Regions from separate parts of the Shewanella halotolerans genome, predicted to be linked through region 1. Evidence: predicted binding sites of a transcription regulator. Region 1 holds the regulator's gene; each other region holds the start of a gene.
The links. Region 1 encodes LexA, which represses DNA repair genes until DNA is damaged. Its sites were predicted from a motif close to TACTGTATNNNNATACAGTA; they were not measured.
Positions count from the first base shown of each region.

Region 2: the regulator LexA is predicted to act here: its motif matches at 788-807, upstream of recN (DNA repair protein RecN).
Region 3: the regulator LexA is predicted to act here: its motif matches at 1,428-1,447, upstream of dinG (ATP-dependent DNA helicase DinG).

Region 1 is NZ_CP080417.1:135,559-137,828, forward strand. It holds gene coxB (cytochrome c oxidase subunit II) at 1-167, opposite strand, end outside; gene K0H81_RS00625 (cell division inhibitor SulA) at 566-1,075, opposite strand; gene lexA (transcriptional repressor LexA) at 1,072-1,689, opposite strand; gene yrfG (GMP/IMP nucleotidase) at 1,808-2,270, opposite strand, start outside.
Region 2 is NZ_CP080417.1:3,231,914-3,234,183, reverse strand. It holds gene recN (DNA repair protein RecN) at 1-767, opposite strand, end outside; gene K0H81_RS14070 (AEC family transporter) at 918-1,886, opposite strand; gene K0H81_RS14065 (hypothetical protein) at 1,983-2,177, opposite strand; gene K0H81_RS14060 (YjaG family protein) at 2,181-2,270, opposite strand, start outside.
Region 3 is NZ_CP080417.1:1,667,483-1,669,752, forward strand. It holds gene dinG (ATP-dependent DNA helicase DinG) at 1-1,404, opposite strand, end outside; gene K0H81_RS07235 (DNA polymerase II) at 1,543-2,270, shown strand, end outside.

The DNA.
Region 1 (2,270 bases):
AAGACGACTAGGCCTATGGCACAGCAGATATAGAGAATCGTCATATGAAGGCTAAACACCTTATTGCTGATCTCTGTGACCCCTGATGTCATGTTCAGGGGCATATCTGCTGCGAGTATGGTGGGCGTAAATAGCAACGCCAGCAAACAACACAACACTTGCTTCACTAGACTTCTCCTCTGTCAATTGCGAAGGCAACTACAAAGAAGAGCCACACAGTATGTCTCGGCTCTATGCAAACTCTTCAGTTCCCAAAAAAGCAACGATGACTTCAAAGTGCGTCGGTGGTGAATCTCTTGTTCTGCTGGTGGTGACCACGCTTGCACTTACGGCTGAATATATCAGACCAATTTCAGCTTCCGTAGGCGAGGTAGTACAGGTTCATTTTCGCCGCTCAAGCCGACAACCAAATTGTGCGATATAACAAATAATCGTTGATATCTCTTACTAACTTAATGGCTGTTTAAATATTGATCAAGATCACTTTTATTTTATTTTTCTAAACAAAACAGACACAAAAACGCCCCTGGCGGGGCGTCTGTATGGAAAGGTAAAGCGCGGAATATCAATGCAGCGAACTGAACAGACTCAAGGTCTGGCCGCCGAGATCCTCTTGGGGAAAAGGGTTGGCAGGTAAGTGACCATTCGCATCTTCGATTACCACCCCCAGGGCGCGGGTATTCTTGGCAACTATCTGTAGGCGACGACTGTCACGGGCATCCAGGGTTTGTGCCCAGCAGATCACCGCACTGGATGTACCACTTGTGAGGGCTTTTTCCATCGCCCACAGGGTTTCGACCTCATCCTTGGTGTGTACCAAGAGGATGCGATCCATACGCACACCGCCGTCGGCCAGCATCTGCTTGTAGCCTATATTAGGTGGGCTGATTAACACCACCCATTGTCCCTGCTGACTGAGTCGAGCCAGTTCCGGGGTGAGGGCCTGCAGCTCCTGCTTGCCCTGGGTCGAACTTGCCGTAGTCGAGATAGTGTTGCCATCGCCGCGCTTTAGTGAGCTGTCGAGATCGACCCACAGTCCTGGATGGCGTGGCGCCATGCCCATTAGGTTGTTCATTGCCAGTCTCCATTTCGAATAACGCCGACGGCCAGGCCTTCGATGCTCAGGCTCTGGGTGGTGAGGTCCACCACGATAGGGGAATACTCTTCATTTTCGGCATGCAGATAGACGGTACTGCCACGTTTCTCGAAGCGTTTAACCGTTACATCATCTTCCACGCGGGCCACGACTATCTGGCCGTTTCTTGCCTGTTCGACCTTATGTACCGCCAGTAGGTCGCCCTCGAGAATACCTATATCTTTCATACTGTCACCCCTGACGCGCAGCAGAAAGTCGGCGCTGGGGCGGAACATGCTAGGGTCAACCTGATAGTGTTGTTCCACATGCTCTTGGGCCAGGATAGGCTCACCTGCGGCCACCTGACCTATGAGGGGCAGGCCGAGATCTTCAGGCTCTTCCTCTTGGGTCAGCTTGATGCCACGTGAGGTGCCGGGCATGATCTCGATGCAGCCTTTCTTGGCCAGGGCCTTGAGGTGTTCCTCGGCGGCGTTGGCGCTCTTAAAGCCTAATCGACGCGCAATCTCGGCACGGGTAGGCGGCATGCCCGTGTCGGCTATATTGCGTTTTATCAGATCTAAAATCTCGGCTTGTCTTGGGGTTAAGGGTCTCATGATTAATCCTGTCTTTCCATACAGTACCTGTCAGTATATACAGTATTTTATACAGTGCAAGTATTAACCAGATTTTCTCCCAATCCCATCAAGCGATTAGCGCCTAAAGTGTGATTGATTAGCCGAGATGCGTCTGTTCAAGTGAGAGCAGTAGATGATGGTAATCGTCGATGGCGGGGAAGTCGGCAAACTGCTTGTGAGGCTTCTGGCTGTCGGGATTCTTGATCCCCAGCTGGTAGCCAACGCCGGCCTGCTTGGCCGCCTGCAGTATGGGCTCGCTGTCGTCGATAAACAGGCAACGGCTGGGATCCAGGGAAAACTGACTAAACAGGTGACGCCAAAATTGTGGGTGTTCCTTGGGATAGCCGGTTGCGTGACTCGAGAGCATCTCATCGAGTCCGTTAGCCAGCTCTGTATGCTCGAGTTTCAGTGCCAGACTGTGTGGGTGGGCGTTGGTGACCAAGATGCGCCGCTTGCTGTGTCTGGCCAGTGCGGTGAGAAAGGGCATGCTGTCCTGACGCAGCTGGATCCGGTCGACCAGAGTGTGGTGCAAAGCCAGAATGTCCAGACCCAGCTCCTGT
Region 2 (2,270 bases), 1.6 Mb from region 1:
AGCTCTTGGGCCTGATCCAGACTCATGTTGAGCAGCGATTCTATGGCGCCCTCTTCATTATCCTGTAGCAGGTAGAGGGTGCGCTGGCAGGCCTGGATTAGGGCAGTGCCGTTGGCCAGTTTCTTATGCTCGGCCTCTATCTCGTCAAACTCTTCTTCGCCCAGGGCGAATTCGTCCAACTCTTCGACCTGATATTGCAGCAGCTGCTTGCGGGCGATGCGCTCATGTTGCGACTGCTGTAGCTGGCTCAACTCCTTTTGGATCAGCTTGAAGCGCTGGTAGCTGGCGCTACAGGCTTCGAGCAACATCTTGTGGTTGGCATAGCTGTCGAGCAGGGTAAGTTGATGCTCACTCTTTAACATGGCGTGGTGGGCATGTTGGCCGTGAATGCCGATAAGCAGCTGGCCTAGGGCGCGCATCTGGTTGAGGGGCACAGGGTTACCGTTGATGTAGGCGCGTGAGCGACCGTCGCTGCCTATGGTGCGGCGCAGGATACATTCGTCGTCTAGCTCAAGGTCATTGTCTTCTAACCAACGTTTGGCCAGCGGGATATCGTCGAGGGCGAAGCGGGCACTGACTTCGGCCTTGCTGGCGCCCGGTCTGACGGTATTGGCATCGGCGCGATTGCCCAGGCATAAGCCTAAGGCATCGATGGCAATCGACTTCCCCGCGCCGGTTTCGCCTGTGATGCTGGTCATCCCAGACTTAAAGTCGAGTTCTAAAAAGCGGACAATGGCAAAGTTATTGATGCTGAGCTGACAAAGCATGATGACATCCTTTTACAAAGTACTGTATTCATGTACAGTATATACTGAATTTTTATACAGTAAATACCTGTGTGCTTTTTACCCATGAAAATAAGTTTTAGGCTCTGCAGTCCGACAAAACAAGCCTGTTCGTTAGAACAAGCCTATTTGTTAAAACAAGCTTGCGCTGCCCGAATCCAGCCAATGGTGCAGCAGCGGAATGGTGGCAAAGCTGATCACTATTCCCAGGCTGATGGTCTGGGCGCTACTGGTGGCACCTACGTTGAATCTGTGGGCCAGCAGGTAGACGCTGGCGGCGGTGGGCAGGGCGGCCAGAATCACCCCCATCTGTAGCAGTTGTCCGCTTACCCCTAAGGCGCCCAGTAGCAGATAGGCCAGCAGGGGCTGTAGCAGCAGCTTACTCAGGTTAAGCATGGCCAGCTCGGCAAGGCGTGACTGAATGCCGGCGGCGTTTCTGCCCCCCTGATTGGCCTTGCACAGCACCATGCCGATGGCGAACAGGGCGCAGGGGCTGGAGGTCATGCCAAATTGCCGGATGATCTCGGCGATGGGGCGATAAAGCTCAATATGGGCGGCGGATATCGCTACCCCGGCCAGGCTTCCCAGTATGATGGGGTTTTGAATGAGGGCGAAAAATACTGTCTTGAGTGCGCTATCTGTCTGTCCCTGAAACAGCGCCAGCTGGGCCAGCACTATGGCAAATATGGTTACCGATAAAAGGCTAGCCAAGGCGGCTGCGGCCAACGCCAGTTGATCGCCGGGAAACAGCATCATCATCAGCGGAATGCCGATGAAGGAGGTGTTACCAAAGGTGGTGTTGAGGGCGCGAATGGCCGCGAGGGGCTTATCCTTGGGCTGTAACCAGAGTGACAGCAGGCCGGTTAGCAGATAGATGAGTGTCATGGCCAGGCTGTAGCCGCCAATAAATCCCCAGTTGGCGATCTCTTCGATCGGGGTCTCGGCCAGCACTATCATCATGATCGCCGGAAAGGCGATGTAATAGACATACTGATTGAGGACGTTGTCGCTGCCCTCGGGCAGTAGCCGCGCCTTTTGCACGATAAAACCGGTGACCATGATGCCAAACACGACAAAGAGTGGCGAGAGAGTGGTTAACATAGGGAGGCGACTTCCTTGGCTTGGATCCGAGCGGTGATAAACCGAATACGCCGTTAGGGTATCACTTTGCCCGCCGCGTCCCTATAACGCTAAAGTCTAATGCTTGGGGCTGGAGCGCCGATGGAGTGGCTTAGGTGGCGGCAATATCCCCAGCTCCTGGTAGAAATGGATCTGGCGCCTGAGCTCAAACAGGGAGCCGATGCGTCGCTGCTCCCCTAGGGTGAGGCACCAGGTATTTGTTAACCCATCTGGGTTGGTGAGCACAAATCCCTGGTAGATAAGTTTGCGCATGGGTTAGGCGCCTACTGAGATCCCTATGTTAGATACGCCTGCCTGCACTAACTCCTTGCGCAGCGCCTTGACGAAGTCGGCGGTGATCTTAGG
Region 3 (2,270 bases), 1.5 Mb from region 1:
GTTGAAGTTGTTCAGTGCCCTCAGGGTCGCGCTACAGAGCACCACGCCGGCAGCCTTCTCCCATAGGAGGTTCTCGAGCATATAACCCACCTCGATCGGCGAGACATTAAACAGATAGTCGCTCTGCTTACCCACCAGATGCTCGACCCAGCGAGCCATGGGCGCGCCCTTGGCGCTGTCTTCCTTGGCCATCATCTTCCACAGCTTCTGCAGATTCTCCAGGCGCTGTAACATGAAGCCGGTTTCGCTTAGTAGCTGCTCAGATTGATGCTTAGGTAGCTCGCCATCCTTAATCGCCTCGTTGAGCAGTGCCAGCATCTTGTTAAATTGCTTGAGCGCACTGCTCGACGCCGTGGCCAGGTTTTCCGCCAGCATGGTTAAGGCCGCCGGTAGCTTGCCGTGTTCGAAGCGGATGCGCCGCTCGGGGTTATCAAATTTGGACGCCTGGCCGTCGCAATATTGGGCGACGCTGGTTAGTAGGCTGGTGAGATCGTTGATGTGATCTAGCATGGCCTGGGCGGGGGCTATGATGTTGTTGCTCTTGAGCTGGTTCTGCAGCTTGGCGCTGGTCTTGCCGACTTTTTCAAGCCAGTCGATGGCGCCCCTGAGGGTTGCCTGAGCGCTTGAGAAGTCTCTGGCCACTATCGGTAGGTGATGGGCCTCGTCGATCACATAATAGAGTTCTTCCGGATCTGGCAGAATCACCCCGCCGCCCAGTTCGAGATCGGCAAACAGCAGGCTATGGTTGGCAATTAGTACGTCCCATGTGTCTACATCTTCACGGGCCTTATGGAAGGGGCAGTGTCTGTGGCTGGCGAGTTGTCTGTGGCAGCTGTGTTTATCGCAGGCGATCTGCTGCCAAAGGTGATCGGGCAGCTGCTGAGACAGTGTGTCGCGCTCGCCGTTCCAGCGTCCTTCGTGAAAATCTTTCAGCAGGCCTTGTAAGAGCTCGACCTGGCTATGGTCAGGTTTGGTCTGCCACATGGCCATCTGAGTGCCGTCATCGCCGCCGATCAGCATCTCAAGCTTAGAGAGACAGACATAGCGCTGACGCCCCTTTACCAGGCCGAAGGTGAAATTAAGCCCTGATAGCTTGGAGAAGAAGGGTAAGTCCTTGTTGAGTAGCTGCTCCTGCAGGGCAACCGTGGCGGTGGCGATACAGACCTTCTTCTTACTCGCTAAAGCCAGAGGAATCGAACCTAAGATATAAGCCAGCGACTTACCTATGCCTGTGCCTGCCTCGACCACTATGATGCGTCTATGCTTGTCATATTCACCAGCGAGTGTCTTGGAGATCTCGGCGACGATATAATTTTGTTCCCGGCGCGATCTAAAGTTAGGCAGGGCGGCGGCAATCTCTTTGTAAATCGTTCGGATCTGGGTTTTAACGTCGGCAGATAACATGAAGGCTTAGTGCTGGCAAATAATGCTGTACATAATAACAGTGATTACATAGCCTAAGAAGAGTAGAAGTAAGGAATTCACGACTTATTTGTTGTCGTGTCATCTAATATGTTGAAATTAATTGGATAATAGCCAGGCTTGCATGATTTAAACACCCCGCTGGTGAGCGTAGAAGGGCGGATCTTAACCCGTCACCACCAAGGCAGCGAATTACATTATTACCTTAGTACGGCCGAAGGGCCGGTTCGGGTCATTGTGCCCAATGGCGAGCGCATCTGTTTTTGTCGTACTCAGGATGAATTGAGCCTGCTCGGGGGCAACCATGAGAGTGGTGTGCGCAGCGAAGCACTTAACTTAACCACCTTTGACGATGAGCCGGTCAGCGCCCTCTATTTCGCCAATAATCAAAGTTTTCGTCATCTTAGCCGTATTGCCACGGATAAGGGGATCTCCCTTTATGAGTCTGAGCTCAGGGCAGAGCAGCGTTATCTCATCGAGCGTTACATCGCCTTGGACGTAGAGTTTATCGGCCGCTGGCAAAGCCAAGCACTAGACACGCCCACGCTCATCGCCGAGAGGGCCAGACGGAGTGAGCTAGATGTTAATCGAGAAGTTAAGCTGGCTGTGGTCTCGCTGGATTTCGAATGTGCCATGGATGGAGAGCTTTTTAGTGTCGGGCTGTACGGCCAATCGGCCAGCGGCGAGCCCTATCAGCAGGTGATCATGGTGGGGGAGGCGTGTGACTCGCCGCCTGAGTATCTCTCGCTTGTGCCCAATGAGGCGGCATTAATTAAGGCGCTGCTGGATTGGTTTAAGCTCAATGATCCCGACATCATCATAGGCTGGGCGGTTGTGACCTTCGACCT